Regions from separate parts of the Pseudomonas sp. FA-1 genome, predicted to be linked through region 2. Evidence: riboswitches for the same ligand, from Rfam matches in the RefSeq annotation. Region 2 holds a riboswitch; each other region holds the start of a gene.
What was found. Region 2 has a riboswitch for cobalamin ahead of AC1MHZ_RS20770 (CbtB domain-containing protein). Riboswitches for the same ligand answer to the same signal wherever they lie in the genome.
Positions count from the first base shown of each region.

Region 1: it holds a riboswitch for cobalamin, as region 2 does, so the genes downstream of both, AC1MHZ_RS16740 (ABC transporter ATP-binding protein) here and AC1MHZ_RS20770 (CbtB domain-containing protein) in region 2, are expected to answer to the same signal.
Region 3: it holds a riboswitch for cobalamin, as region 2 does, so the genes downstream of both, AC1MHZ_RS22360 (TonB-dependent receptor) here and AC1MHZ_RS20770 (CbtB domain-containing protein) in region 2, are expected to answer to the same signal.

Region 1 is NZ_JBWXTH010000009.1:39,666-49,822, forward strand. Features, by position in the region: gene AC1MHZ_RS16710 (sensor domain-containing diguanylate cyclase) at 1-508, shown strand, start outside; gene AC1MHZ_RS16715 (GNAT family N-acetyltransferase) at 513-1,028, opposite strand; gene AC1MHZ_RS16720 (MgtC/SapB family protein) at 1,095-1,802, opposite strand; gene AC1MHZ_RS16725 (sterol desaturase family protein) at 2,263-2,733, shown strand; gene AC1MHZ_RS16730 (FecCD family ABC transporter permease) at 2,739-3,761, opposite strand; gene AC1MHZ_RS16735 (ABC transporter substrate-binding protein) at 3,761-4,729, opposite strand; gene AC1MHZ_RS16740 (ABC transporter ATP-binding protein) at 4,726-5,502, opposite strand; cobalamin riboswitch at 5,612-5,818, opposite strand; gene AC1MHZ_RS16745 (oxidoreductase) at 5,924-6,754, opposite strand; gene AC1MHZ_RS16750 (LysR family transcriptional regulator) at 6,882-7,772, shown strand; gene AC1MHZ_RS16755 (DinB family protein) at 7,894-8,415, shown strand; gene AC1MHZ_RS16760 (LysR family transcriptional regulator) at 8,405-9,322, opposite strand; gene AC1MHZ_RS16765 ((2Fe-2S)-binding protein) at 9,545-10,030, shown strand; gene AC1MHZ_RS16770 (xanthine dehydrogenase family protein molybdopterin-binding subunit) at 10,027-10,157, shown strand, end outside.
Region 2 is NZ_JBWXTH010000013.1:20,564-30,720, forward strand. Features, by position in the region: gene AC1MHZ_RS20750 (DUF1272 domain-containing protein) at 119-373, opposite strand; gene cobM (precorrin-4 C(11)-methyltransferase) at 416-1,168, opposite strand; gene AC1MHZ_RS20760 (cobalamin biosynthesis protein) at 1,205-1,597, opposite strand; gene AC1MHZ_RS20765 (CbtA family protein) at 1,615-2,304, opposite strand; gene AC1MHZ_RS20770 (CbtB domain-containing protein) at 2,315-2,500, opposite strand; cobalamin riboswitch at 2,596-2,815, opposite strand; cobalamin riboswitch at 2,957-3,154, shown strand; gene cobW (cobalamin biosynthesis protein CobW) at 3,254-4,321, shown strand; gene cobN (cobaltochelatase subunit CobN) at 4,325-8,086, shown strand; gene AC1MHZ_RS20785 (magnesium chelatase ATPase subunit I) at 8,088-9,101, shown strand; gene AC1MHZ_RS20790 (vWA domain-containing protein) at 9,164-9,769, shown strand; gene AC1MHZ_RS20795 (hypothetical protein) at 9,887-10,153, opposite strand.
Region 3 is NZ_JBWXTH010000016.1:55,605-65,761, forward strand. Features, by position in the region: gene AC1MHZ_RS22350 (OprD family porin) at 220-1,509, shown strand; gene cobF (precorrin-6A synthase (deacetylating)) at 1,573-2,322, shown strand; gene AC1MHZ_RS22360 (TonB-dependent receptor) at 2,500-4,626, opposite strand; cobalamin riboswitch at 4,737-4,942, opposite strand; gene AC1MHZ_RS22365 (GNAT family N-acetyltransferase) at 4,985-5,554, opposite strand; gene AC1MHZ_RS22370 (carboxymuconolactone decarboxylase family protein) at 5,610-5,954, opposite strand; gene lpxO (lipid A hydroxylase LpxO) at 6,036-6,935, opposite strand; gene thpR (RNA 2',3'-cyclic phosphodiesterase) at 7,130-7,675, shown strand; gene AC1MHZ_RS22385 (sugar transporter) at 7,981-9,186, shown strand; gene AC1MHZ_RS22390 (LysR family transcriptional regulator) at 9,203-10,102, opposite strand.

The DNA.
Region 1 (10,157 bases), on a different contig from region 2:
AGGCCTGGGTAACCGGCGCCGGCTCGACGGTGTATTCGACGCGGAGATCCGCCGGGCACGCCGTCAAGGCTACCCGTTGGCGCTGGTGATGATGGACCTGGACTACTTCAAAGCCTACAACGACCGCTATGGCCACCCCGGCGGCGATCAGTGCCTGCGACGCGTGGGCGAAGTGCTGCGCCATGCGCTGAAGCGCCCAGGCGATCTGGCGGTGCGCTATGGCGGCGAGGAGTTCACCTTGCTGCTACCGAACACCGACGCCCAGGGTGCAGTGGCGATCGTGCAGGAGATCCTGGCCTTGCTGCGCCGGCAGATGATCGAACATGCCGGCAGCCCGCTGGGGCATGTCACCGCCAGTGCGGGCATCGCGGTGGGGTACCCAGGGCCTGAAACGATCACGCCGGAAAACCTGATGGCGACGGCAGATAGCGCCCTGTACGAGGCCAAACGCCAAGGGCGGGACCGCTATCAGCTGGCCACTGGTGCGCTGACCGGCACCCATTCGTGAGCGATCAAGCCGCCGGCACGATCGTCAATGCCATCGCGCAGCGCCCAGTCAGGCCGTGAGCGCGTTCGGCCTGCAGGATGTCGCCCAGGCGGGCGTCCAGTTGTGCCGGCTCGATGATTTTGAACCCGTGCCGGGCGTAGAACGGCGCGTTCCAGGGGACCTCGGCGAAGGTCGTCAGGGTGGCGACCCGCTTGCCGTGGCTCCGCGCGATGCTGATTGCTTGCTGGAGCAGGGCGCGCCCCAGCCCTAGGCCCTGGGCCTGCGCGCATACCGACACTTCGTGGATATGCAGCCAGTCGTGTGCCTGCTCGGTGCAGATGAAACCTTGCGGGCAGTCGTTGCCGTCCACCGCCACCCAGCTGCCTTGCCCGACAATGAAGGCCCGGTGGGCGTTTTCGTCCAGCACATCGCCAGTGGCCAGCCAAGCCAGGTCAGGCAAACGCAGGAAGGCCTGGGCCGCCGAGCGCTCGATGGCGGCAAGCAAGGGGACATCATGAAGGCGGGTAGGGCGAATGTGCATGGGTGGTCCCTGACAAAACGCCCAGTCTGCGAGCCCTGCCGCGCCAAGGCAAGGCTCGCCAGCGGCTCATTCGCCGACCAGCTCGCGCAGCTGCCAGCGCACCGAGCTGACGCCTTTCTCGAGGCTTACCCGGCTGACCAGGCGTTCCAGCTGGGTAGGGGCCTGCGGTGTACCGAGCAGCTCGGCGCGCACCTCAAGGCGCGCGGGGTTGGCCAGGTCTTCGCTGTGCAGCGACTGCAGGCGCAGGCCGGGGTCGCTGAGGCTGTGCAACATCAGGCTGCGTACCTGGATTTCGTCCTCGGCGCGGCAGACGATGCGGACCTCGAAACGCTGCTCCACCTCGCTGGCCGGCAGTACCTCCTGGCGGTCCAGGCGCTGGGCGATGTCACGCAGCAGGATATTGGCACACAGCACCACCAGGCTGCCCAATGCCGCCTCGAGCAGCAGGCCCAGGCTGCACAACACACCGATGGCGGCCGTGCACCAAAGCGTGGCGGCGGTGTTCAGGCCACGGACATTGAAGCCGTCGCGCATGATCACGCCACCGCCGAGAAAGCCGATACCAGACACCACATAGGCGGCGATACGCGAGGCATCGGTGGGCGCCATGCCAGGCACCGCCTGGGTCATGAGCACGAACAGGCAGGCGCCGGTGCTGACCAGCGCATTGGTGCGCAGGCCGGTCAGGCGCTGGCGCAGTTGACGTTCGGCACCGATCAGGGCGCCGAGTACCAGGGCTACGCTGACGCGCAGCAGAAAGACTTTCCAATCCATAGCAAACCTCATTTCCCGGGCATATGCCCGTGGGGCGCCGCCACCTGCGGCGCAACTGAAAACAACGAGTGCGAGGACCACATGCCCGCGTGCCGGGCACGGGAGCAGGAAGGAAAGAAGGGGAGACATCGACCCGCCTGGGCCGTGATGAACCACCGTCTACCGTGTGCGGCAAGACAGTGGCAGGAGGGCTGCCGGACTAGCTCGCCGTGTGGGCCTGTCGCAATCGACTGGGGCTACTGTCCAATGCAGGACTCCTGTTGTGGGATGCAAAACTGCGCCGCGGACCTTACGCCTGGCGCCAGGCAGGGTCAAGGACAGTTGCGTGACAATTGCGCGATCTGGGAAATTTCCTTCATGAAACTGGATGTTCGGCGACCGGACTTTCATGAAAAAGGCCTCTGAAGCGCGCCCAGGCGGTGTTAACCTTGCGCCCTTCGTTACAACCTCGGACCGTTACATGCTGTTCAATCTCGCCATCCTGTTCGGCACGCTGGTGGCCATGGAAGGCGTCGGCACGCTGGCCCACAAGTACGTCATGCATGGCTGGGGCTGGTGGCTGCATCGCTCGCACCATGAGCCCCACCTGGGCATGCTGGAGACCAACGACCTGTACCTGGTGGCACTCGCCCTGATCGCCTCGGGCCTGGTCGCCCTGGGCAAGGCCGGGTATGCGCCGCTGCAATGGGTCGGCGCTGGCGTGGCGGGCTACGGCGTGCTGTATGTACTGGCCCACGATGGCTTCTTCCACCGCCACTGGCCCCGGGCGCCGAAGCCGGTGAACCGCTACCTGCGACGCCTGTATCGGGCCCATCGGCTGCACCACGCGCTGCCCGGGCGCAAGGGCAGCGTGTCGTTCGGGTTCTTCTATGCACCGCCTTTGCGGGTGCTCAAGCGCCAGGTACGCGAGCGTCGGGCACAAGGCCTGTAGACACGTCAGGGCTTGCGGCGCAGCATCAGGATGAAGAACATGCCGCCGATGGCGGCGGTGGCGATGCCGATGGGCAGGTCCTGGGGCGCGATCAACGTACGTGCGCCGATGTCCACCCAGACCATGAACAGCGCCCCGAGCAAGGCACAGGCCGGGAGCAGCCGTCGATGTTCGGCGCCTACCAGCCGGCGGGCGACATGGGGCAGCATCAGGCCGACAAAGCCGATGGCCCCGGACAATGACACCAGCACGCCTGTGAGCAGCGCACACCCCACGAACACATGGGCTCTTACCCGACGGGGCTCGAAGCCCAGGCTGACGGCTGTCTGTTCGCCGCTCATCAAACCATTGAGGGCCCGCGCCAGGCTCATCAGCAAGGCAAAGCCCGCCAGCACGCACAGTGCCGGCAGCCACAGCAGCGACCACTGCGCCAGGCCCAGGCCGCCCAGCATCCAGAACATCACCGAGCTGGCCGCATGTGGGTCGCCGGTGTAGAGCAGCAGGTTGGCCAGGGCCATGATCACGAAGGACACGGCCACCCCAGCGAGCAGCAGCCGGTCGCTGTCCAGGCGCCCGCGTCGGCTGGCCACCGCCAATACCAGCAGCATGCTGGCGAGCGCGCCGATGAACGCCGCCAGCGGCAGGCTGAACGGGCCGGCGAAGGCGCCCAGGAACAGCACCACCAGGACCGCGCCCAGCACCGCACCGGAACTGACCCCGAGCAGATGCGGGTCTGCCAGCGGGTTGCGGGTCACGGCCTGCAATGCACCACCGACCAAGGCCAGGCCTGCACCCACCAGCGCACCGAGCAGCACCCGCGGCGCGCGGATCTGCCAGACGATCTGTGCCTGGCCCCGGCTCCATCCTCCTGGGTCGACCAGGCCTGCCTGTTGCAGCACGATGCCCAGCACATCGGCCAGGGGTACCTGGGCAGCACCGAACCCCAGAGACACCAGACACGAGCACAGCATTGCCATCAGCAGCGCGACGAGCAACAACCGGTAGGCGCGACGATCACGTACCGGCATCACTGCAGCGTGCCTGCGAACAGGCGGGGATGCAGCGCCGCTGCCAACTGCTCGATGGCGCTGGCGTTGTCCACCGATGGGGTGACTTGAATATAGGAGAGCACCACGAAACGTCGTTCGCGGATGGCCGTCACTTCGCCTAGGGCCGGGTGCGCGAGCAGGAAATCGCGCTTCTGTTGCCAGGAGGTCGGGCCGTAGTCGACGATCACGATCACCTGCGGGTCGCGCTCCACCACGCTTTCCCAGTTCACTTCGGTCCAGCTGGCGTTGACATCGGCCATTACATTGTCACCGCCGGCCGCCTCGATCAGCGCTTGGGGCATGCCGAGGCGGCCGGAGGTGGTGGGGCGGTCTTCGCCGCTGTCATAGAGGAATACACGGGGAGCCTGGGGCTCAGCGGCGACCTGCGCCTGCACGCGCGCCACGCGCTGGCGCAGGGTGGCGATCAGGGCCTGGGCCTGCTGGCGAACGTCGAAGATGCGCCCCAGGTTGTCCAGGTCCCGGTACAGGTCATCGAGGCTGGCGCGGTGTTGGGGCATGACCCGCGAGCAGGACTCGCTGAGCTCGTACACCGGGATGCCGAACGGTGCCAGGGCCTGTGGCGTGACCGGGCCGCCCACGTACATGCCGTAGCCCCAGCCGGCAAAGAGGAAGTCGACGTTCGCATCGAGCAGGGTTTCCACCGATGGGTAGCGCGGGGCGAGTTCCGGCAGGCCGTCCAGGGCACCCGTCATGGTAGGGTCAAGGGTCTTCCAGCCACTGATGCCGGTGAAGCCAACCATACGCTCGCGCAACCCCAGGGCCAGCAGCATGCCGGTCAGGTTGCTGTCGTGGCTCACCGCCCGCTGGGGCGGCTGGCTGAAGGTGACATCACGCTCGCAGCTGCGCACGGTCACGGGGTAGTCGCCTGCCCAGGCGACGAAGGGCAGGGCGGCCAGCAGGGCCAGGCAGGTGAGGCTTCGCTTCATGCGGGGCTGATCCAGGTGATGCGTGGGTGAAAGGCCACGGGGTGACGGTCGACCAGTGCCCGTACGCCGAAGACTTCGGCCAGGCACTGTTCGGTCAGTACCTCGGCCGGGGGGCCGTGGGCAACAATGCGACCGGCCTCGATGACATACAGCCGGTCACAGAAGGCCGCAGCCAGGTTCAAATCGTGGAAACTGGCGAGCAGGCTCAGGCCGGTGGCGCGCAAGTGCTCCAGCAAGGCCAGCTGGTAGCGGGGGTCCAGGTGGTTGGTGGGTTCGTCGAGGATCAACAGGCGCGGTTGCTGGACCAGCGCGCGAGCCAACAGCACGCGCTGCTTCTCGCCGCCGGACAACGGGGTAAAACCATGATCGCCGCGCGCTTGCAGGCCCAGGCGATGCAGGCTGGCGTCCACCAGCGCATCGTCATCGTCGCTGTCGAACCATCCCTGGTGCGGCGTGCGGCCCATGGCGACCACATCGCGTACGCTCAGGCCGAAATCCTCGGGAAACTCTTGGAGCATCACCGCGACGCGTTGTGCCACCCAGCGCGCCGGGCGCTGCCAGATGTCCTCGTTTTCGAGCAGCACGCGCCCGTCATCAGGCCGTGTGAAGCGATAGGCGCAGCGCAGCAGGCTGGTCTTGCCGCTGCCGTTGGGGCCGATCAGGCCGACGCATTCACCGGGGCGTACCTCCAGGTCAATGCCGTCGAGCAGCCGCCGGCCACCAGGCGATGGCGCCCAGTGCAAACCTTCGAGACGCAGGGTAGGGGCAGACATGACGAGCAACCGTACCGGGAATGAATGTAACCCGACGATGACGGCGCGCAAGGGAATCGCGGGCAGGCTGCTGCCCCAAGACCGGCCCGCGCCCGCCCACCGCGGGAGTTGCCAAACGAGGTGACAGGCCGGTCTCCGGGCTTGCGAGAGGCGTGAGGCATTCACCTTCCCATGCCGGTGGCACAGTGGCGTATCGAATGCATCGCTCGCTTACCGTTGCGGGGGCAGCGCCGGACTGATCGCACAAGGCGAGGCACCGGCTTCCCGTTTAATCCCCGGCACGGCGGCAGGGGACACCTGAAACTGGGGCGCATCTGAGCATTTATGCGAAGGGGAGTCAACTTGCAGGGCGGTCGTTCTGGCGTCGCAGGCAGCCAAAACCTGAACCGGCGCACCCGGTTCAGGTTTGGCGCGCGGCAGCTTACGAGACGAAGTCGGTGGAAAGAGACAGTGTCCGCCACTGCTCCAGTTCATGTTCGACTGCGCGGTTCTTGGCCTCGACGCGCGCCACGGCGTCGCTGCCCAGGGCCAGACGCAGCGGTGGATTGGCTACACTCGCCAGCACCATCAAAGCCTCGGCCAGTTTCGCAGGGTTGCCGGGCTGAGCGTGGTTGGCTGCTTCGGCATGATTGCGCATGACGCCGACGGTGGCGGCATAATCGGGCAGCTCCAAAGCTGTTTTCACCAACGATTGCTCATCGAGGAAATCGGTGCGGAAAAAACCTGGCTCGACCACGGTTACCTTGATCCCCAATGGGGCCAACTCCTGATGCATCGCTTCACTGATGCCTTCGACGGCGAACTTGGTCGAGCCATAAACGCCCCAGCCCATATAGGCTTGGTAGCCACCCAGCGATGAGATGTTGATGACATGGCCGCTGCGTTGACGGCGCATATGGGGCAATACCGCACGGGTGACGTTGAGCACGCCGAAGACGTTGGTGGCGAACAGCCGCTCGGTTTCGCTGGCGCTGGTTTCTTCGACCGCGCCGAGCACGCCGAACCCGGCATTGTTGACCAGCACGTCGATTTGCCCGAAATGCTTGATGCCGGCAGCGACCGCTGCGTGGGCTTCCTCCTCGCGGGTCACATCCAGGCGCACCGCCAGCAGGTTCGGATGCTGACCGAGTCGGGCCTCGATGTCTTCTGGTTTACGTGCCGTTGCAATGACTGCATCGCCAGCCGCCAGGGCCTGTTGGGCGATCAGGGTGCCGAAACCACGGGAAGCGCCAGTAATGAGCCAAGTACGCATATCAACTCCTCCTGTATCCGACCCTGCACCATGCGGGCCTTCTCGATGAGTTGATTGAACTTTAAAATCTCTTGATTCCTGTGATAATCCCATGAATATCACATGGGCCTTTGAGTGGTTTTCATCAATGAAACCGACCAGCACCGCCGACCTGTCGCTTTTCCTGTGCATTGCCCGGCACCTGAATTTCAGTCGTGCAGCGGTCGAGCTCGGCCTTACGCCCTCGGCCTTGAGCCATGCGCTGCGAGCTCTGGAAACCCGCCTGGATGTTCGCTTGTTCAACCGCACCACGCGCAGTGTGGCACTTACCGACGCAGGGGAGCGTCTTTACCAAAGGCTGCAACCGGCCTTTCGCGACATCGCCGACGCCCTGGAAGACCTCAATAATTTTCGTGACAAACCGTCTGGCAACCTGCGCATTACCGCTGGGCGCGCAGCCGCGGAGCTTGCACTGCTTCCACTGGCCCAGCCTTTTCTCGATGCATACCCGGATGTACACCTGGAAATCGTCAGTGACGACGCGTTAGTGGACATGGTGGGCACCGGCTTTGATGCTGGTGTACGCCTGGGTGAGCGGTTACAAGCCGATATGGTCTCATTGCCCATTGGCCCTTATCTGCGCTCGGTGGTGGTCGGCTCGCCCGCGTTCTTCGAACGCCATTTCACCCCGCAACACCCACAAGACCTGAAAAAACTACCTTGTATCGGGCACCGTTTTCCCAGTGGCGCGCTTTACCGATGGGAGTTCGAGCGGGGAGGTGTCCAACTGGAGGTCGATGTCCGAGGCCCGCTGATACTGGGTGATGTGAGCTTGATGCTGGCGCCTGCCTTACAAGGCATCGGCCTGGCCTATGTGTTCGAGGACATGGTCAAGGAACATCTGGAGCGAGGCGATCTGCAGCAGGTTTTGGGCGATTGGTGCCACTACTATCCGGGACTGCACCTGTATTACCCAAGCCGGCGGCAGGTGCCAGCGGCATTGAAAGCCTTCATCGAGTTCGTACGGGAACATCGCTAGCGGGAGCGCGGGCCAGTACAGCGTCGTCGACTGGATCGGCGTAGTGATCTATACCCAATAGACGTTTGCAGCGTACACCGCCGCTCCGGGAAAGACGTCGTTGCTCGCCAGGAGGTTTGCCGTGATAAACCTGCCCACCACCCAACTGCTGACCCGCTACAAACGCTGGGCTGACCAGCTGCTTTTCGCCAGCCTGGCCTCCCTGGCACCCGAGGAGCTGACCCGGCAACGCGCTGGACCGATGAAAACCATGATCGCCACGCTCAATCACATCTATGTGGTAGACCGCATCTGGCAGGCCCATCTTGAAGGACGGCTGCATGGGTTTTCGTCACGCCAGGCCATGCCTTACCCGCAACTCGATGAGTTGTGGGGCGCTCAACAGGAGGTGGACGACTGGTTTGTCGACTGGGGCACCGGGCAGACGGAGGCTTCATTGAAGCGCTCAATCGACTTCGCATTCGTCTCTGGCAACCAGGGAACCATGACCGCTGGCGGCATGTTGCTGCATGTAGTCAACCATGGGACCTATCACCGCGGTTGGCTGGTGCAGATGTATTTCGAAATTCCCGCCATACCGCCGATGACTGATTTGTCGATTTACCTCACCGAGGCCGCCCCGTCGTGTGACATCAAGTGCTAGACGCAGGTTGCCCCATGTGCTCGATGATTTTGGCGCGTAGCCAGCGCTCGGCGGGGTCGTTGTCCGTGACTTCGCCCCAGACCATGGACAGTTCTGATGTGGCGATAGGGAAGGGCGCATCCTCGGCGCGCAGTTGACTGCCGTCGATCAGCGCTGCCGCCGCGTAGTCCGGAACGCAGGCCAGTAGCTGGGTGCCCGCCAGGATCGACCGTAAGCCACTGAACTGAGGAACTGCCAGCACCACGCGTCGAGTGCGGCCAACACGGGCCAGGTCATTGTCGATATTGCCGCACAGATCACCTGAGAACGATACCAAGGCATGGGGACGCTCACTGAAATCATCCAGGCTCAGGGGCTCACTGCAATCATCGCCACGCAACACTTTGACTGCCATGTCGCGTAGCTTGCGACGCTTGGCATTGGCGGGGAGTTCCGTGGTGTAGCTGACTCCGACAGAAATTTCGCCCGAAGCCAGCATTCCGGACATCAAAAGAAAATTCACCCGCCGGACCACGATGACCACATTCGGCGCTTGCTCACGGATGTGTTTCAGTAGGTGGGGGAACAGGCCGAATTCGGCATCATCGGAGAGGCCGATGCGGAACGTATCGCGGTTGGTGGCCGGGTCGAAGTCCCGGGCCCGGCTCACGGCGCTGGAGATAGTATCCATCGCGGGCTGCAGCTCCCGCAGAATCGCCAAGGCACGCAAGGTCGGTTCGAAGCTTCTGCCGTTTCGGACCAATAATGGGTCGTCAAAGAGATCGCGCAGGCGGGCCAGTGCGGCACTCACCGCCGGTTGACCAAGAAATAGTTTTTCTGCAGCGCGGGTGAGGTTTCTTTCGAACATCAACGTTTCGAAGACCACCAGCAGGTTCAAGTCGATACGGCGCAGCTCGTTGCGGTTCATCCTGGCTCCTTTCTGGGGCGGTGTCCAGGCAACAAGTATCGTGCAAGCGGTGCAAATTGCAGGGTTGGCTTGCGTGATTAAACATCGATCGGGTCGTCGGTTTTTATCCTTTTGCGCTGCCTTCCATAAGCGCGATCTCGACCTAAGCTCATGTATTGTTCCGCACGCCTGTGTCGAAGCCACTCAGGCGCGAATACCCGTGTGCCACATGAGGGCGATTCGATGACTCAAACGCTAAGGATCAATGGAACCGAACATCAGGTCGACGTTGATGACGACACACCATTGCTGTGGGTACTCAGAGACGTACTTGGTATGACGGGGACCAAGTTCGGTTGCGCAATGGCATTGTGTGGCGCCTGTACCGTGCATATGAATGGTGTCGCCATTCGCTCATGCGTTACGCCTGTCGGCAGTCTGGCGGGGGCGAGCATCACGACGATAGAAGCAGTAGGTGATACCGATGTAGGCCGTCGTGTGCAGCAAGCATGGCTCGAACACGAGGTCGTTCAATGCGGCTACTGCCAATCAGGGCAGATCATGGCCGCAACGTCATTGCTCGCCAGCAATGCGAACCCCAGCGATGCCGATATCGATGCCTCCATGGCAGGCAATATCTGCCGTTGCGGCACTTATGTACGCATTCGAGAGGCAATAAAGACGGCTGCAAGCAAATCTCGGCCTAGCAACATGGAGGCCAAATCATGAGCATCCAGAACCTGATGCCCTCATCTTCTCCTGAAGGGGTCAGCCGTCGCGGTTTCCTCCGAGCCAGTGCTGCACTCGGCGGCGGGTTGTTGATCGGTATCTCGCTACCTGGATTTGCGGGTTCGTC
Region 2 (10,157 bases):
CGGGGGGCATAGTAATGGGAAGCGTAGGGATGTTGAATAAACGAAGTGTGTTTGTTGAAAATTCCTACAAGCGGCATGGCAATGGTACAGGCTGGGCAGTCATCGCAACCCGCGGTCCCTATCCGCCGGCCCGGGTGCAGCGGCTATGGGGTTTGATGACGCGCTGGCCTGAGGCCGGGTTGTTCAGCAGGGCGGTTCCGACTCGAGGTGGCCGAGGGGCCAGTTGGCCACCGCAATTCGGGCAACGTCCCCGGAAATGCTCCTCGTCGCAGGCCCGGCAGAAGGTGCATTCGAACGAGCAGATCCTTGCGTCCGGGCTGTCGCCTGGCAGGTCGATGTCGCAGCATTCGCAGTTGGGGCGCAGTTCGAGCATCTGTGTAACCTCATATGTTTTTTGTAGGAATGATCTTGAGCTTCAGCCCAAGGGGCGATAGAGGTGAGCGTGCCCGGCCCGGTACAAGGCCGACTCGGCGAATGGGGTGTCGCCCAGCACATGCCCGACCAAGATCAATGCCGTGCGCCGGAAGCCTTTGGCTGCCGTGAGCGCGACGATATCCTGCAAGGTCCCACGCACCCAGTCCTGGTCCGGCCAGGTGGCGCGGTGCACCACGGCAGCCGGGCAATCCGGGCCGTAGTGGGGCAACAGCTCGGCGACGATACGTTCAAGGTGCTTGACGCCCAGGTGGATCGCCAGGGTGCTGCGGTGTCGGGCCAAGTCGGCCAGTTGCTCGCCCGCGGGCATGGGCGAGCTGTCCCCGTAGCGGGTGAGGATCACCGTCTGCGCCACTTGCGGCAAGGTCAGCTCGCAGCCGAGCAGGGCTGCGCTGGCGGCAGTGGCCGTGACGCCTGGGATGACCTGGTAGTCGATACCCAGCTCGCGCAGGTGGCGGATCTGCTCGCCTATAGCGCCGTACAGGCTCGGGTCGCCACTGTGCACGCGAGCGACATCATGGCCTTGTTCATGGGCGCTGCGCATGGCTGCGATGATCTGGTCGAGGTGCAGTTCGGCGCTGTTGATCACCGTATGGGCATTATGGCCCTGCAGGACGGCTGCAGGCACCAGGGAGCCGGCATAGATGATCACCGGGCACTGACGGATCAGGCGCTGGCCCTTGATCGTGATCAATTCCGGATCGCCGGGGCCGGCACCGATGAAGAAGACCGTCATGGGAAGTCCTTGCAGTAGGGCAATAAGGAGCAGCGATTATCGGCTGCACGCCAAGGCAACGGTAGCCCGGTCGCCTACCTGGCGTGGCACCAGCAACCGGGGCGTCCCTTTTTTTTGTGCGGCCAGCGCCAAGGCTGCACTTTCGGCGACCCCCCAGCAGCCACTGTGGTTGAATGCGGCGGCCGAGCGATGGCTGAGCAATGGTTCGAAGGCGTGCAATTGTACGGACGGAAACAGCGTCAGGGCGAGTCCGAGGCGGCTGGCCAGTGCCTGCAACCCGGCTTCTTCGGCCTTGAGGTCGATGCTGGCGATGCCGCGCAATTGCGCCAGTTGCAGGCCATGGGCAGCCAGTGCGTCACGCAGGAGCCGCTCGAGGTGGTCGGCCGGGCATCCTCTGCGGCACCCAAAGCCGGCGTAGAACGCCGGCAATAGGGGAGGGCGAGTCATCAGGCCTGGCTGGAGCGACGATAAAGCCAGGCGCTGAGCAGGCCGAGAGCGAGCCAGAAGGCCGCGTTGGTCAACCAGGAGGCAAGCTTGAATTGGGTCTCCAGGGCCTCGGGGGCCAGGCTCTCATGGACGGTTGGTTGCGGGGCACCGACCAGATGGGGAATTGCCAGCAAGGCCACGCCGAGCGTCTTGAACAGCCAGTGCCGAGCGAACACCGCCAGTGCCAGGCCTGCGGCGGTGGCAGCCGCCGTGCTGGCCCACCAGGCCTGACGTTGGCCCAGGTCGGCCGCGACAGTGCCCGGCAGTTCCGGGGGCAGCCCGAGGGTCGGCGCCAGGCAGAACACCGCAAAGCCGGCCAGCCCCCATAGCGCACCGGTGCTCAACGTGCGGGGCTCGCGAAGGCTGTACAGCGCAGCGAGGACCAGGGCGAAGCCGACGGCCACCACCAGGTTGCCACCGGTCGTGGACACCAGGCGTTGCCAGCCGTCTTCAGGGGCCCAGGCTTCGGCGTCGTGGGTGTGGGCGGCCACGCCATCGTCATGCGCGTGGTGCTCGGCGCTCGGGGCGTTGTTTTCGTAGGTTTCCGCCTGGAGAATCAGCGGCGTGACCCAGAGACTCTGCAACAAGGTCAGCAACAGGGCAGCGAGCAGCCCGCTGAAGCCGGCGGTTCGGGCAATGCGCTTGATCATGCAGGCGTACTCAGTGGCAAGGGAAGGCGGCGCTGTGGCGGGTATCGTGGGCGGCGTTGTGCACGGCCTCGATGTGCGAGAAGCCGGCGAAGTAGACCAGGCACAGGCCCAGCAGGCTGGCGCCGATGGCGAGGAGCACGCGCTGGCTGAGGCTGACGGGAGTGGCGATGCTGTGTTTGGCGCTGGTGACGGACATGACGCGTTCCTCTGCTTTTTTATGGGCGACGGGCACGGGCGTCACGCCTGGGCAGAGCTTGCCCAAGGCACACGACAGCACCCGCCCACCGCGGGGTGTTCATTCGTCGTCAGGCCGGTCTCCGGGCTGGCGAGGAGGAGGCAGGCTCCCTGGACAGCGTCACCTTCCCATGCCATACGACACGGCACAGTGGTCAAGACGCGCACTCGCTTACCGTTGCGGGGGCAGCACCGGCCTTGCCCGGCCCCTTGGGGCCTGCGACGCACCGGTTTCCCGTTTCACCCCCGAGGGGGCACCTGAACGCAAGGTGCAAGCAAAGCATGCGGCCGATGCTCCGTCAATTGGTGTCGTAGGAGCATCTCCTGTGGGAGCGGGTAAACCCGCTCCCACATAATCCGTTCTCTATGGAGATGGTGGGAATACTGCGCTGATGGTTGACCGCCTACCCACCACTGCGTAGCCTTGCCGCTTCGAGGTTCTGCGGCGTCGGCCGCAGCTAAGACGGGAACGCGGTCCAAGCCGCGGCTGCCCCCGCAACTGTAGGCACTGAACAGGATCGACACAGCCACTGCGCTCCGCGCGGGAAGGCGTCGCTCCACCGGCCACGGCCGGTACGGTGCAAGCCAGGAGACCTGCCTCGTGACGTTTTCGACTTTCAACCGGGCGGGGTGATCCGGTGGCGAACGAGCCCGGCTGGCAAGCCCGAGGCTTTCGTCCTGCATGCCCGCGCCATCCTGCCAAGGGCATCGCGACATGAAAACACTGGCCAAGCTCCCCGTCACCATCGTCACCGGCTTCCTCGGCTCGGGCAAGACCACCCTGCTTCGGCACATGCTCGACAACGCCCAGGGCCGGCGCATCGCGGTCATCGTCAACGAGTTCGGCGAACTGGGCATCGATGGCGAAATCCTCAAGCAATGCAGCATCGGTTGCACCGAGGAGGAGGCCAGTGGCCGTGTCTACGAACTGGCCAACGGTTGCCTGTGCTGCACCGTGCAGGAAGAGTTCTTCCCGGTCATGCGTGAACTGGTGGCACGCCGCGGTGACCTGGACCACATTCTCATCGAAACCAGCGGCCTGGCCTTGCCCAAGCCACTGGTACAGGCCTTCCAGTGGCCGGAAATCCGCAACGCCTGCACCGTCGACGCAGTGATCACCGTGGTCGACAGCCCGGCCGTGGCCGCCGGTACCTTCGCGGCCTATCCCGACCAGGTGGATGCCCAGCGCAAGCTCGACCCCAACCTGGACCATGAGTCGCCTCTGCACGAGCTGTTCGCCGACCAGCTGGCCAGCGCCGACCTGGTGGTGCTCAACAAGGCTGATCTGATCGATGCTACAGGCCTGGCCAAGGTCCGTGCCGAGGTGCTGGAGGAGCTGCCGCCGGCGGTCAAGGTCATCGAGGCCAGCAGCGGCCGCCTGCCGCTTGAGGTGCTGCTTGGCGTGGGGGCCGAGGCCGAGGCGCACATCGACGGTCGCCGTACCCACCATGATGCCCATCACGACGGCGATGACCACGACGATCACGACCACGATGCCTTCGACTCCATTTCCATCGACCTGCCGGAGGCGGACGAGAGCCTGCTGCTCGACGCCCTGACCCAACTGGTGGTGGAGTTCGGCATCCTGCGCGCCAAGGGCTTCGCCGCCATCCCCGGCAAGCCCATGCGCTTGCTGATCCAGGGCGTCGGCACCCGCTTCGACAAGCACTTCGACCGTGCCTGGCGCGCCGAAGAGCCGCGCATCACGCGCCTGGTGCTGATCGGCCAGGACCTGGACGCCGCGCAGCTGGAAGCGCGCCTGCGCCAGGCCCTGGGCGCCTGACCCATGCACCTGCTGCGGACCCAGCCCGGCGGCTTCGTGCCGGACGACAGCATCGCCGACCTCGGCCAGACGCCGGCCGAGCTGGTGATTCTCTGCAGCGGCGACTCGCACCTGGCGCTGCTCGCCGAAACCGCCGAGCAGTTGCCGGAGGGCTTCCCCAGCCTGCGCCTGGCCAACCCCATGCAGGTGCAGAACCACGCCTCGGTCGACCTTTATGTGGACCAGGTGCTGCGCCATGCGAAGGTGATCCTGGTGTCGTTGCACGGTGGGGTCGGCTATTGGCGCTATGGAGTCGAACAGCTGGTGGCCTTGGCCGCCCGTGGCGTCCAGCTGATCCTGGTGCCTGGGGACGACCGCCCGGACCCTGAACTGACCGGCCTGGGCACGGTGACCGATGCACAGGCCGAACGCCTGTGGCATTACCTGCGCCAGGGTGGCAAGGCCAATGCCCTGAACCTGTTCAACTGCCTGGCCAGCCTGTGGCTGGAGCGCGACTACGCCTGGGAAGAACCGCAACCCTTGCCGCGTACCAGCGTGTACCACCCCGGCAAGCCCAGCGCGACCCTCCAGGATTGGTACGCCCAATGGCACCCCGACCAACCTGTAGCGCCGGTGCTGTTCTATCGATCGCACCTGCAGGCGGCCAACACCTCGTTCGTCGATGTGTTCTGCCAGCGCCTGCAGGCCGCAGGGCTCAACCCGCTGCCGATCGCCGTGGCCAGCCTCAAGGAGGCCGCCTGCCTCGCGCAGGTCGAGGCCTGGCTGGACGAGGCCGGCGCCGAAGTGGTGATCAATACCACCGGTTTTGCCCTGTCCAGCCCGGAGCAGCCCAACCTGCGCCCGCTGCGGCGCGACATCCCGGTGCTCCAGGCGATCTGCGCCCAGGACAACCAGCCGGCCTGGGAGGCCAGCGAACAGGGCCTGGGCGCCCGTGACTTGGCTATGCACATCGTCTTGCCGGAGCTGGATGGGCGTATCATCACTCGGCCGGTCAGCTTCAAGGACCTGGCCTGGCGCAGCGAGCGCAGCCAGTCGGACGTGGTCTGCTACCGCGCCCATCCCGAGCGTATGGACTTCATCGCCGAACTGGCACGTCGCTGGGTGATGCTGGCGCGCCTGCCCAACGCGCAGAAGCGTGTGGCCCTGGTGCTGGCCAACTACCCGACCCGCGACGGGCGCATCGGCAACGGCGTTGGCCTGGATACCCCAGGCGCCGCGCTGAATATCCTCCAGGTCCTGCAGGGGCAGGGCTACCCGGTAGAGGGCCTGCCGCCGAGCGGCACTGCGTTGATCCACCAATTGCTGGGGGGGGTGACCAACGACCTGGACCACCTCGACCAGCGCCCCTGTGCCCAGAGCCTGAGCATGGCCGACTACCAGCAGGCCTTCGCCTCGCTGCCACAGGCCAACCAGCAGGCCGTACTGGAGCGTTGGGGGCCGCCGGAGCAGGACCCGATGTTCCGCAGCGGCCGGATGATGATCGCCGGCCTGCGCTATGGCCTGACCTTTGTCGGCATCCAGCCCGCCCGGGGCTACCAGGTGGACCTCAGCGCGGTCTACCACGACCCGGACCTGGTGCCGCCGCATGGCTACCTGGCGTTCCATTTCTGGCTGCGCAACGGCTATGCCGCCGACGCCGTGATTCATGTCGGCAAGCACGGCAACCTCGAATGGCTACCCGGCAAGGGCGTCGGGTTGTCGGCCGAGTGCTGGCCGGACGCATTGCTTGGCCCGCTGCCGAATATCTATCCGTTCATCGTCAACGACCCGGGCGAGGGTGCCCAGGCCAAGCGCAGAACCCAGGCGGTGATCATCGACCACCTCATGCCGCCGCTGACCCGTGCCGAAACCTACGGCCCGCTGCGCCACCTGGAGCGCCTGGCCGACGAATACTACGACGCACAACTGCTCGACCCGCGTCGGGCCCGCGAACTGCAGCGCGATATCCTCGAGCTGCTCAAGGCCAACCATATCGACCGCGAACTTCAGCTCGAGGGGCAATTGGACGATGCTTCACTGTGGCTGCCACGGTTGGATACCTACCTGTGCGACCTCAAGGAGTCACAGATCCGCGATGGCCTGCATGTGTTCGGGCAGTCGCCGCAAGGGCGTTTGCGCCGCGACACCTTGCTGGCGCTGCTGCGTGTCGAGCGCGGCGATGGCAAAGGCGCCAACGCCAGCCTTGTCCGCGCCCTGGCCAAGGCCATGGCCCTGGGCTTCGACCCGCTGGACTGTGACCTCGGCCAACCGTGGCAGGGGCCGCGCCCGCAACGTTTGCAGGCGCTCGACGACGCGATCTGGCGCACCTGCGGCGATACCCGCGAACGCCTCGAGCTCCTGGCGCTGGTGCTGATCGAGCAGGCCTTGGCGGGGCACCTGCAATTGCCCGGCGAGCCCGCCTGGCAACCGGTCGCGACAGTACTCCAGGCGTTGGTCGACACGCTGGCGCCGACCCTGGATGGCTGTGGTGCAGCGGAAATCGACGGCCTGCTGGCGGCCCTGAGCGGGCGCTTCGTTCCGGCAGGCCCGAGCGGCGCGCCTAGTCGTGGGCGCCTGGATGTGCTGCCCACGGGCCGCAACTTCTATACCGTGGACGTACGCAACCTGCCCACGACCACTGCCTGGCGCCTGGGCTTCGCCTCGGCCAACCTGATTCTCGAGCGCCATCTGCAGGATCATGGTGACCATTTGCGACAGCTCGGCCTGTCGGTGTGGGGCACCGCGACCATGCGCACCGGGGGCGACGACATCGCCCAAGCCTTGGCCTTGATGGGCGTGCGCCCGGTGTGGGCCACCGGCAGCCAGCGGGTCGACGATTTCGAGATCCTGCCCTTGAGCCTCCTCGACCGCCCACGGGTCGACGTGACCCTGCGCGTATCGGGCTTTTTCCGCGATGCCTTCGGCAACCTGATCCGCCTGTTCGACGCCGCGGTACAGGCGGTGGCAGCCTTGGACGAGCCCGAGGATCTCAACCCCCTGGCCGCCCGCGTGCGACGCGAACGCGAGGCGTTGCTGGCCGAAGGCTTGCAGCCCGAGCAAGCCGCGCGCCAGGCCGGCTGGCGGGTCTTCGGCGCCAAGCCCGGCAGCTATGGGGCCGGTGTGCAGAACGCCATCGATGGTCGGCTCTGGCAGACCCGCGACGACCTGGCCGAGGTCTACCTCAACCATGGCGGCTACGCCTATGGCGCCGCTGACGAAGGCACCCCGGCCCGAGCCCCGTTCGCCCGGCGCCTGGGCCAGGTGCAAGCGGTGCTGCACAACCAGGACAATCACGAGCACGACCTGCTCGATTCCAACGACTACTACCAGTTCCAGGGCGGCATGCTCGCAGCCTCCGAAACCCTGGCCGGCAGAACGCTGGCCAGCTACCACGGCGACCACAGCCAGGCCGACCGTCCACGCATCCGGACCCTCAAGGAAGAACTGAACCGGGTGATCCGCGCCCGGGCCTTGAACCCCAAGTGGATCGACGGTGCCAAGCGCCACGGCTACAAAGGTGCTTTCGAGCTGGCGGCGACGGTCGACAACCTGTTCGCCTTCGACGCCACCACGCACCTGATCGACGACCACCATTACCAGTCCCTGGCCGATGCCTATGTGCTCGACCCCGCGACCCGTGACTTCATGCGCCAGCACAATCCCGAGGCCCTGCGCGACCTCACCGAGCGCTTGCTCGAAGCCCAGCAGCGCGGCTTGTGGGAGACGCCGGGTGACTACCGCCAAGCGCTCGAAGAGCAATTGCTCGATGGCGAGGAACAAGCCTGAAATGAATGACCCCTTGCAATTCCCGCTGGCCGCCGTAGTGGGGGCCGACGAACTCAAGCTGGCCCTGTGCCTGACCGCCATCGACCCCAAGATCGGGGGTGTGCTGATCGAAGGCCCCCGGGGCATGGCCAAGAGCACGCTGGCCCGCGGCCTGGCCGACCTGCTGCAAGCGCCTGGGCACACACCGCCGTTCGTGACCCTGCCACTGGGTGCCACCGAGGAACGCTTGGTCGGCACCCTGGACCTGGATGTCGCGCTGGGGCAGGGCAAGGCGCAGTTTTCTCCCGGCGTGTTGGCCCAGGCCGATGGCGGCGTGCTCTACGTCGATGAGGTCAACCTGTTGCCCGACCCATTGGTGGACCTGCTGCTGGACGTAGCCGCCAGCGGCACCAACCGCATCGAGCGCGATGGTATCTCGCACCGTCACGACGCCCGCTTCGTGCTCATCGGCACCATGAACCCTGAGGAAGGCGAGCTGCGCCCGCAGCTGCTCGACCGCTTCGGCCTGAACGTCGCCCTCGAAGGCCTGCCGCCGCCAGAGGCCCGGCAGCAGATCATTCGCCGCCGGTTGGCCTTCGACAGCGACCCGCAGGCGTTCTGCACGCAGTGGGCCGATGCCCAGGCGCAGCTGCGCGAGCGCTGCCAGGCTGCACGTCAGCGCCTGGCGCAGATTCCGCTGGATGACCAGGCCCTGGCCTGGATCACCGAAGGCTGCTTCAGTGCAGGGGTCGACGGCCTGCGTGCCGACCTGGTCTGGTTACGCGCGGCTCGGGCCCACGCAGCCTGGCGAGGGGGGGAGACGATCGAGCAGGGCGACGTGCAGGCCGTGGCGGAATTCGCCTTGCGCCATCGGCGCCGCGAGCTGCCGACGGCCGATGCCCCGACCACAGCGCCGGCCCCGAGCGGTGGCCATGCAGGCCCTCAGGGCGGTGAGGGCGACTGGGGCGCGTTGGCACCGCAGGCGGTCGGCAGCGGTGTCCGGCGCGAGGTGCCGAACTGGGCAAAAAAGCCCTGAGCATCCGCCCGCCCGCTGCACAGGCGGCGGATGCCAGGCCCCAGGCAGGAGCGCTCGCCGGTGTGACCCGGGGCCGGGCCCGTAATGGTGGTTCGGCGCGGGTCGCCTGGCTGCCCACCTTGCTCAAAGGGCGACCGCGGCAACGCCAGGACCTGTGCTGGCAACAGCGCCAGGCCAAGGCGCCGGAGCTGTGGCTGGTGATCGTCGACGCCTCGGCGTCCACCCGGCGCAACCAGGCGCTGGCCCAGGCCAAGGGCCTGCTGGCCGAGCTGTTCGACCAGGCCTACCGTCAGCGTGCCCGCCTGGCCCTGCTGACGGCCAGCGGTGGTGCGCCGCGCTGGCAGCGTCATGGGCTCAAGGCATCGGCGGCGCTGCAGCCGTGGTTGCAGGCACTCGGTGCAGGCGGCGGTACGCCATTGATCGCTGCATTGGAAGAAGCGCGCCGCTGGTTGCTGGCGCGTGAAAAGCGACACCCTCAGGAAACCCGGCGCTGCCTGGTCGTCACCGATGGTCGCCTGCAGCGTTGGAGCCCGCTGCACCCGATGCCGTGCGCGACGGTGCTGGTGGACATCGAACGGGCGGCGGTGCGTGTGGGGCGGGGGCAGCAACTGGCGGCGCAACTGCAGGCCGATTATCGACACATCGAGCAGTTCAAGCCGTTGGCTTGAACGTGCTGAAGACGTGCGGGCTGCGACAATAAGCCGCAAATAAAAAGTTGCCGACAGGGCAGAGGAAAAGTTGCACAAGTGCGTGAGCGGGCCACGCACATGTGTGGGGCGTCGATATTATTCAGGCATCGACCAGGGTTGCAGGTCATAACCTTTTTCGCAAAGTTCGGCACGCACTTCCTCGATCAAGCTGGCCCATTGCGCAGGGTCGGAATAGATACGCGAGGATACTTGCTTGCTGCCGATACGCGTGCTGGTCCGGTCGATCACTGCCAGGCTCAGCTCACCAGTACCATTGGGTGCATCCCAGGCTACGCACTGGAAGGGTTCGAAGGCGTGGTCGGCGATCAGCAGTGCTTCGTTGACACGGAGCGGGGCGTTCATGGTT
Region 3 (10,157 bases), on a different contig from region 2:
TTATAAGTAATCACGGAACTTTGCTAGTTTTTCGTGCGGTATTCACAGCGGTTTTCATAGTGCTCTTGAGGCCTACCTAGACCATGGTCCTATGGCTTGGTCTAGAGCGGCTGAGCGATCATCCAGGAAGCTGGCCGGGGTATTTGCCGACGGTCTTGTAGTGCCGGGGCGGCGTGCTGCCCCGGGTCGTTTTCGCTTTGTTCTGGATGTTCCTTTCGCATGTTTGCCCCATTCCCCCTTGCCCCCGGGCGTCGAGTTGCCGGCCTGTTCTTCCTGTGTGCCGGTGCCCAGGCCCAGGCCGCTGGTTTTCTTGAAGACACTACCGCCAAGCTCGAGGCGCGCAATGTCTATTTCAACCGGGATTTCCGTGACGGCCACAGCAGTTCCAGCCAAGGGGCGTCCAAGCGCGAAGAGTGGGCGCAGGGGTTCATCCTGAATGTGCAGTCCGGTTATACCCAGGGCACGGTGGGCTTTGGCGTGGACGCCCTGGGCATGGTCGGCTTCAAGCTCGACTCGAGCCCGGCGGACAGCAACAGCGGCCTGCTGCCGGCGTCCGGCCATGACCCGCGCCGTTCGGTCGACCAGTACGCCAAGCTGGGCGTGGCCGGTAAGGTCAAGGTGTCCCGCACGGTACTGCGCTATGGCTCGATGATGCCGGACATGCCCTTGCTCAAGTACAACGACGGCCGCCTGCTGCCGACGATGTTCCATGGCGCCATGCTCACCTCCGAGGAGGTGAGCGACCTGAAACTCACCCTGGCGCGCCTGAACCAGTACACGGCGCGAGACTCCACCGACCGCCAGGACATTCGCGTGCACTGCAAGAACAAGCGTTACGCCTGCGACACCGAGGCCGATCATTTCGACCTGGCTGGCGTCGACTACCGCTTCAGCGATCGCCTCAGCGGCCAGTACCAGGTGTCGCGCCTGGAGAACATCTACCGTCAGCAGTTCCTGGGCTTGGTGGCTACCCAGCCGCTGGCGCTGGGCAGCGTGTCGGCGGACCTGCGCCTGATCAAGAGCGATGACATCGGCAACGCCCGCGCTGGCGAAATCGACCACCGCGCCTTCAGCGGCATGCTCGGCTACAGCCTGGGCGGGCACAAGATCAGTGCCGGCTGGCAGCGCATGTATGGCGAGAGCGCCATGCCGTACCTCGACGGCAGCAACCCGTACCTGGTCAACTACGCCCAGGTCAACGACTTCGCCGCCGCCCAGGAGCGCTCCTGGCAGGTACGCTATGACTACGACTTCAAGGCCCTCGGCGTGCCCGGCCTGACCTTCTTCACCCGCTACATCAACGGTGACCATATCAAAGTCCCCGGCAGCACCGCTGAAGGCAAGGAATGGGAGCGCGATACCGAGCTCAAGTACCAGGTGCAGGGCGGTACCTTCAAGGACCTGAGCGTGCGCCTGCGCAACTCCACCTACCGCAGCAACTATGAGCGGTGGGCGCGGGACATGGACGAGACGCGGGTCATCGTCAGCTACAACTTCTCGATCCTGTAGGGCGTTTTGCCAAACACCGGCGGCCGGCCGACAATGGGCGCAGGCATCCGCGCGGGCAGGGCGATGAAAAACCTTCTGCTGATTGGCATCGGGCCTGGCGACCCCCGCCAGGTCACCTTCGAGGCCGTGGAGGCGCTGCGGCGCACCACGGTGTTCTTCATCCTGGACAAGGGCCCCGACAAGGACGAGCTGGCGCGCCTGCGCACGATGATCCTGGAGCGCTACGTTCCGGCCGGTGGCTACCGCCTGGTGCAGGTGGCCGACCCCAGGCGTGATGGGCAGGCGGCGGACTATGTCGGTGCGGTGCAGCATTGGCACCGACAGCGAGCGGCCTTGTATGGCCGTCTGCTCGAGGACGAGCTGGGGCCTGGCGATGTCGGCGCGTTCCTGCTCTGGGGGGAGCCTGGGCTGTACGATAGCACCCTGCGCGTGCTGGACTTGGTCCGGGAGCGCGGCTTGGCCCTTGCGCTGGAGGTAATCCCAGGTATCAGCAGCGTGCAGGCCCTGGCTGCCCGACATCAGGTACCGCTGAACCGCATCGGCGAGCCGCTGACCGTGCTGCCGGGCAGGCGCCTGGCCGAGCAGGGTCGGATCGACAATGTGGTGGTGATGCTGGACGGGCAGTGTGCCTTTGCTGACCTGGACGACCCGGCATTGACGATCTACTGGGGGGCGTACCTGGGAACCGAGGATGAGGTCCTGGTCGCCGGGCCGCTGCTGCAGGTCAAGGCGAAGATACTCCAGGTGCGGGAACAGATGCGCCAGCGCAAGGGGTGGATCATGGATACCTACCTGTTGCGGCGTGGGCAGTGATCCGCTGTTTCACCTTCATGCTCCATCGTTGGCACCCGGGAGAGCAGCGTGCGCGGTCCCTGTAGGAGCGGGCTTGTCCCGCGATCAAGGGCAAAGCCCTTGCCACCACCCGCGATGGCAGGTCCGGCCTAATCGCGGGACAAGCCCGTTCCTACAGGGGCGGCGCTGGCTTCGGGCTCAGAAGGTGTAGTCCACCGTGGCGAAATACGACCGGGGCGCGCCCAGCAGCCATAGGTCGCTGGTGTAGAGGTAGGAGGCCGCATACTCGCGGTCGAACAGGTTGTTCACCTGCAGCCCCAGGCGCACAGCCGGCAAGACCTGCCAGCCGATAGTGCCATCGACCACCGTATACCCCGGAACACTACCCTGGTTGGCTGCGCTGTCGTAACGCTGGTCCACGTAACGCAACCCAAGGCCGGCTTCGACATCCTGGCCCAGACCCTTGCTCACCCATAGGTTGGCCGTGCGCCGTGGCACGTTGGCCGGGCGGTTGCCGGCGCGGTCCATGATGCCGGTTGCGGTGTGCTCGAGATAGTCGTCGAACCTTGCGCGTACCACCGAGGCGTTGGCCGAGACCTGCCATTGGTTGGCCAATGCCAGCTCCACGGACGCTTCCAGGCCGTCGGACGTCTGCTGGCCGGCCTGCTGCAGGCCATGGTTCACCGGGTCGGCGACCAGCAGTTTGTGCTTGACGATGTGGTAGGCGGCCAATGTCCATTCGCCCCGGCCATCCCAGAAGCGCTGCTTGAGGCCCAGTTCCGTCTGCCTGGCTTTGGTCAGGTCGTAGCGCTGTTCCGGACGCAAGGTCAGCAGGTCGCCGATGCCGTCTTCGCTGGTGGAGTGCTGGCCATACAGGGACAGGTCCGGCGTGACCGCGAACACCAGGCCGGCACGCCAGTTGCCTCCGCGCAGGCTACGATCGCTACGGGTTTCATTCACCAGGTCGTTGCGCTCCACATGGTTTTGGTCGCGGCGCACACCGGTCACCAGCGACAGGCGCTCGGTCAGCGCGGTGCGGTTTTCCAGGAAGGTGGAGAATGTGTGGGTGACGGACAAGGTCTGCGGGCGTGTCGGCGACAGGCTGTGGAATCGGCCCGGGGCCGGGTTCCACGGATCGAGCGTGTCCACATTGCCGTCATCGAAGGGGGCATTGCTGTCGACGTTGAAGCGGATCTTGTTGTACTCGGCGCCGATCACGGTCTTGCTGGCGCGCCCGAACAGGGTATGGTCGAACGTGAAGCTCTGGCGGTCGCCGAACTGCTCCTGGTTGTGCTTGATCTGCAGGAAGCTGCCACGCTCGAGCACGCCATCGGCCGGGTTCCAGGTGTACGACTCGGCGTTGCGCCAATGCCGTCGGCTCTTGATGTAGTAGAGCTGGTTGCTGGCCGACAGGCTGTCGTGAATGTGCCAGTCGGTGTTCAGGCGCGTCCACTGGTCCCGATAGCGCTGCACGTCGTTGTCGATGTTGTAGTTCTTCTTGCGCAGGCTGCTGCGGTAGTGCCCATCGATCAGTGGGGTGCCGTAGTAGTTGGCCGGTTCGGTGTCGCCGCGTTCGTGGGCGAGGGTGAAACTCAGGTCGTCGCTGGCGTCCAGGCGCAGGGCGGCGCTCAGGGCCAGGCTGCGCGAGTCGGTGCGCTCGACCCAGCCGTTGCCGGCCTGCCGGTTCAGGGTCACCCGGTAGCTCAACCGTTGGCCAAGGCTGCCGCCGCTGTCCAAGGCCAGCTGTTGCCGGTCCCAGGCGCCGTAGCCCAGACGCAGGTGGTTGTGCACCGGCCCGGCGAACGGCTTCTTCGGGATCGCATTGACCACCGCGCCGGTGGCACCTTCGCCGTAGAGCACCGAGGCCGGCCCACGGATCACGTCGATCCGCTCAATCATCCATGGGTCGACCGGGAAGGTCAGGGTGCCTGCGCCACTGTACAGGCGTGAGCCATCGAACAGCGTCATCACCGAGCTTTGGCCTTCGAAACCCCGGGCCGAAAGGCCGGTGTTGCCGTCGCCTGGGCTGCCGGTGAAGGTGATGCCGGGCGAGCGGGTGACGGCGTCCTGGAGCGTGGCGTTGTTACGCCGCTGGATCTGCTCGGCGCTGATGGTGCTGGTGCTGGCCGGCGTTTCCAGCGCGCTCAGGCCCAGGCGCGAGCCGGCCTGGGTCGGGGTGCCCAGGTCGATGGCCTGCGGGTCGAGGGCCTCGGTGATCGCTGTAGAGGGGAGTGTCAGGACCTGGCCGTCGGGCTCATCGGGCCAGGCCGGCAGGGCGACGGCCAGGCAGGCCGCCAGGGTGTGAAGCTTGTAGATACGGGACATGTCGTTCCACGGTTGCAGGAAGGAATGGATCCCGGTGGAAACAACGCATGGAGACCTATCACGCACGCAGGGGCGCACGCGAAACCGGCCTGCGCCCGCCCACCGCGGGGTTGCCAACGAAACTCCAGGCCGGTCTCCGGGCTTGCGAGGGTCATGAACGCCTTCACCTTCCCATGCACAGGCACAGTGGTGTGTCGAAGGGTTCGCTCGCTTACCGTTGCGGGGGCAGCGCCGGACTTGTCCTGTAAAGGACGCACCGGCTTCCCGTTTCACCCTGCGCGCGGCGGCGCAGGACACCTGAAACTGGCGCGCATCTGACCATCGATCGGCGAGGGAGTCAAATGCGCAGGGGGAGGGGTCAGCGACCGCGTCGGCGCGAGACGCGGGCCTCGATGTTCTTGCGCCCGATCAGCAGCGGCGGCTTTTCCACCACCGGCTCATCGGCCAGCCATTTGTACATCACCAGGCAGTCCACCAGCCCCAGCTGGGCATGGCGGTAGGCCTTGGGCAGCCGGCCGACAGTCTCGAAGCCAAGCTTGTGCCACAGCGCCACGGCCACTTCGTTGCTGGCCACCACCGAGTTGAACTGCAGGGCCAGGAAGCCTTCCTGGCGTGCCAGCTTCTGCGAGTGTTCGCACATCAGCCGCGCCACGCCACGACCGCGGGCGGCCTCGGCGACCATGTAGCCACAGTTGCCGACATGGCTGCCGGGGCCTGCTGCGTTGGCCTTGAGGTAGTACGAGCCCAGCAGTTGGCCGTCGGCTTCGGCCACCAGGGTGTGCAGCGGCAGCGAAAGCCACAGGTGGCGGGCTTGCTCGAAGCTGAGGTCGGGGTCGAAGGCGTAGGTCTGGCGGGCCTGGACGATGGCCTGGAAGGTCGGCCAGAAGTGCTCGAAGTCTTCTGGCGTCATGGGGCGGATGTGAATCATTGCAGCTCCGTGGAGTCGGTTGGCCCGGCGCCGCCGCAGGGCGGCGCCGGTACGGTCAATCGTTGGCCTTGCCCACAGCGTCCATGACCCGGGCCGAATACACCAGGGCGGCGCCCGCATTCATCGCCACGGCCACGCCAAGGGCTTCGGCGATTTCCTCGCGGGTGGCACCGTGCTTGACGGCCTGCTGGGAATGGACGGCGATGCACCCATCGCAGCGGGTGGTGACGGCCACCGCCAGGGAGATCAACTCGCGGGTCTTGGCATCGAGGTGGTTGGTCTTGGCCCCGGCACCGCTGGCGGTCATGTAGCCGGTCACGGTGTCGGGGGACAGCTGCTTGAGATCGCCGATGCCGGCCATCAACTGCTTACGGTAGGCGTCCCAGTCCATCATGCTCATCGTCTTCACCTTGTAGGGTTGGCAACAGGAGCTTTCAGGCTAGTCGAAGATTCTACCCTTGCCCGCCTCTCAGGGGCCGCGTCAGATGTAGATGAAGAACAGCACCAGCGCCGCGACCACGGCCCACTTCTCCAGGTAGTAGCGGGTACGGTTGCGTTTCTTCATCGCCTTGCCGCGTTCGCGAATCTTGTAGATGCGGGTGAACAGGCGGTTGATGCCGCCGGTCTTGTCATTGGCATCGTTGGGCGCGGCGGCGGCGGCCATGACGTTGCGGCTGAACCAGCGGTTGAAGGCAGTTGCCCAGCGGTACTTGAGCGGGCGCTCGACATCGCAGAACAGAATGATGCGATTGTGCTCGGTGGTGTTGGCAGCGTAGTGGATGTAGGTCTCGTCGAACACCACCGCCTCGCCGTCGCGCCAGGAATACTTCTGGCCATCGACGTCGATGTAGCAGCCGTCGTCGTTCGGTGTGTCCAGGCCCAGGTGGTAGCGGTAGGAGCCGGCATAGGGGTCACGGTGACGTACCAGTTTGGCGCCCGGCGGCAGGGTGGCGAACATGGCCGCCTTGACCGTACCGATGCCCTGCAGCAGTTCGGTGGTGCGGGGGCACAGCTTCATGGCCGAAGGGTGGCTCTCGCCGTACCACTTCAGGTAGAAGCGCTTCCAGCCGGTCTTGAAGAACGAGTTGAAGCCGACGTCGTCGTAGTTGTCGGATTTCTTGATTTCACCCACGTGCAACAACTGCTGGGCTTCTTCGCGGATCTCCTGCCAGTGATCCTTCAGCGGCTGCAATTCCGGGAACGCCTCCACCGGCAGGTAGGGCTTGGCCGGGTGCCGGGAGAACAGGTACAGGAAGGCATTGACCGGGGCGAGGAAGCTGGAGTGGTCACCCAGCTGGCGGGTCAGTTTATGGCGAACCCGACCGCGCAGGTGAACATAGGCGATCGAGAGGGCGAAGATCAGTACGAGTGCGATTTTCATGGACGGATGCTTGTCGAAATGGCCACGCGTCATGGCTTGAGCCCGCCAGCATAAACAATCATGGAGGCGCTTTGTAGGATTAATCTCAGATTGCCAGGCAGACATTGGTACGAGGCGGTACCCGCCATGAGGGGTGAGGCTCAGGCGTGCCTGTGCGATGATGCAGCCATGCCTACGCAACAGGACCCTTGCCAATGCCAGTGGATGAACGGGAAAAAGGGCAACCGTTCAAGCGGTTGTTCTTCGCCCTGCCGGTGACCGATGCCCAACGCCGGGCCATGGCGCAGTGGCGCCGAGGCCTGGGCCTGCGCAGCGGCAAGCCGGTGCCGGCGGAAAACTTTCACCTGACTTTGCTGTTCCTGGGGGACGTGGACGCGGCCTTGGTGCCTGCGCTGTGCGCAGCCGTCGACAGCCTCAAAGGCCCGGACACGCCGCTGCGCCTGACCCTGGACCGCCTGCAGGTATGGCCACGGGCCAATGTGCTGGTGCTGGAGCCACAGGATACGCCGCCGGCCTTGCGCCGATTGGTCTATGCCCTGGAGCAGGCCGTGCTGCCGCTGGGCATCGCCGGGCAGGGCCGGGAATACCGAGCGCACCTGACCTTGTCCCGGGACTATCGCGCCCAGGTGCCGGAAGCTGCGGTGGCACCGGAGTTCTTCCTCGCCGCCCGGCATTTCACCCTCTATGAGTCACGCAAGGGGCGCTACTGGCCGTTGGCCGAGTGGCCCCTGGCAAATTGACCGTCAGGCCGGCTGCGCCTCGGCGTTGACGAACCGCTGTGCACCAAGGCACGGGCAGGTAATGCTTGAAGTGTTCGCCGTAGCTACTTTGGTGGCTGTGAGGTCGAGCGCCGCCCGCGCGGCGCTCGATCTCACGGGCAGCACCTGCCTCAAGACCGATGCCGCCTCTCAAGGGTTGTGGGGCCCAGACGCGATGCGTACCATGCCGGCATTCCTTCCAATAACAAAACCGCGCGTCACCGGCCTTGAACTGAGCGGGTGATGGGCGGCCTATCGCCTTGTCTTCGGAGATCAACAACCCTTCCATGAACGGACCTACCCCTAGTGTTCTGCCGCCAACCGCCGGTACCGGCAGCTGGCTGAGTGTCGTCGCCCTGGCCCTGGCGGCCTTCATCTTCAATACCACTGAGTTCGTCCCGGTGGCGCTGCTCAGTGACATCGGCCGCAGCTTCGAGATGACCACGGCCCAGGTCGGGCTGATGCTGACCATCTATGCCTGGGTGGTGGCCCTGGCGTCGCTGCCGATGATGCTGCTGACCCGCAACATCGAACGCCGGCGCCTGCTGCTGTTCGTGTTCCTGGTGTTCATTGTCAGCCACCTGTTGTCCTGGCTGTCCCAGAGTTTCGCCATGCTGCTGGTCAGCCGCATCGGCATTGCCCTGTCCCATGCGGTGTTCTGGGCCATCACCGCCTCGCTGGCAGTGCGTGTGGCGCCACCTGGTCAACAGGCCAAGGCCCTGGGCCTGCTGGCCACCGGCACGACCCTGGCGATGGTCATGGGTATCCCCCTGGGCCGGGTGGTGGGCGAAGCCCTTGGCTGGCGTGTGACGTTCCTGAGCATTGCCGGGGTGGCGCTGGCCACCATGCTCTGTCTGATGAAATCGCTGCCGTTGCTGCCCAGCCAGAACTCCGGCTCCCTGCGCAGCCTGCCGATCCTGTTCAAGCGCCCGGCGCTGGTCATCACCTACCTGCTGGTGACCTTGGTGATCACCGCGCAATTTACTGCCTACAGCTATATCGAGCCGTTTGCCTTGCACGTGGCGCAGATCGGTGGCGAGCGCACCACGCTGCTGCTGTTGCTGTTCGGTGGCGCGGGTGTCTTCGGCTCGCTGTTGTTCAGCCGCTACAGCGACCGCTTCCCCCATGGCTTCCTGGTGGCGGCGATCGCGGCCCTGGCGTCCTGCTTGCTGATGCTGTTGCCGCTGTCGGGCAATTTCTATGTATTCGCCGCCTTGAGCATGGTCTGGGGCGTGGCGATCCTGAGCTTCAGCCTGTCGCTGCAATCGAAGACCCTCAAGCTCGCCTCGGATGCCACCGATGTGGCGATGGCGCTGTTCTCGGGGATCTATAACATCGGCATCGGCGGTGGCGCGCTGTTGGGCAGCATCGTCAGCAGCCAGCTGGATGTGGCCTATATCGGCCTGGTGGGCGGTGCTGTCGCGGTGGTCGGGCTGGTGCTGGCCGCGGCCAGTACCGCGCGCTTTCGTGAAGCCCTGGGCAAACAGGGCTGAGCCTTGTCGGCACCGGTCATGGCGCACCGGGTGGCTGCAGCGCGGCGAAGCGCTCACGCAGCCACAGGTGCAGCTGCGACACGGCAGGTGACAGCTGCTTGCGGTGCGGGCACACCAGCGTCACCGGCGTCGGTTCGCCAAGGTGCTCGGGCAGCAGCACTTCCAGCTCACCTGCAGCCACATTGGCGCTGACATCCAGCCACGACTTGTAGACGATCCCTTCGCCTTCCAGGGCCCAGCGCCGCACCACATCGGCATCGTCGCTGAACAACGGGCCGCGCACCTGCACGCTGCGACTGCCCAGGCGCCACCGGTCGTACACCCGGCCCATCTGCAGGTACAGCAGGCACGCATGCTGTTGCAGCTCATCGAGCGTGCGTGGCCGGCCATGGCGCGCCAGGTAGCCGGGCGACGCCACCAGGACCCGGCGGTTCCAGGGCGCCAGGGGTAGGGCGATGTAGTTGGCGTCCTGGTTCAGGCCATAGCGGATAGCCACGTCCACCGGATCGCGGGCGAAGTCGGCGATCTGGTCGGAGAGAAAGAAGCGCAGGCTCAAATCAGGGTGTTCGCGGCGAAACGCACTGAGCCAGGGCAGCAGGAGATTGCGGCCCAGGTCCGAGGGCGCCGACACCTGCAGCACTCCGCGCAGGGTGCTATGGGCACCGTGCAGGTTGTCTCGGCCCTGGCGCAGGGTATCGAGCACGCTGTGGGCCGTGGGCAGGTACAGCTCGCCTTCGGCGGTCAGGCGCAGGCTGCGGGTGGTGCGGGCGAACAGGCGCACGTCCAGCTCGCGCTCCAGGCGCTTGATCGCCGCCGCCACCTGGCCTGGCAGCACGCCCGCCTCCAGAGCCGCAGCGGTGAAACTGCCCAGTGCACTGCTGCGCACGAACAGTTCGAGGTCGGTGATGCGCAGCATTTTCACTCCAGGGATGAAAGTGTTGTTGCATTGTGCCGCTTTTTCTTTTTCCCAG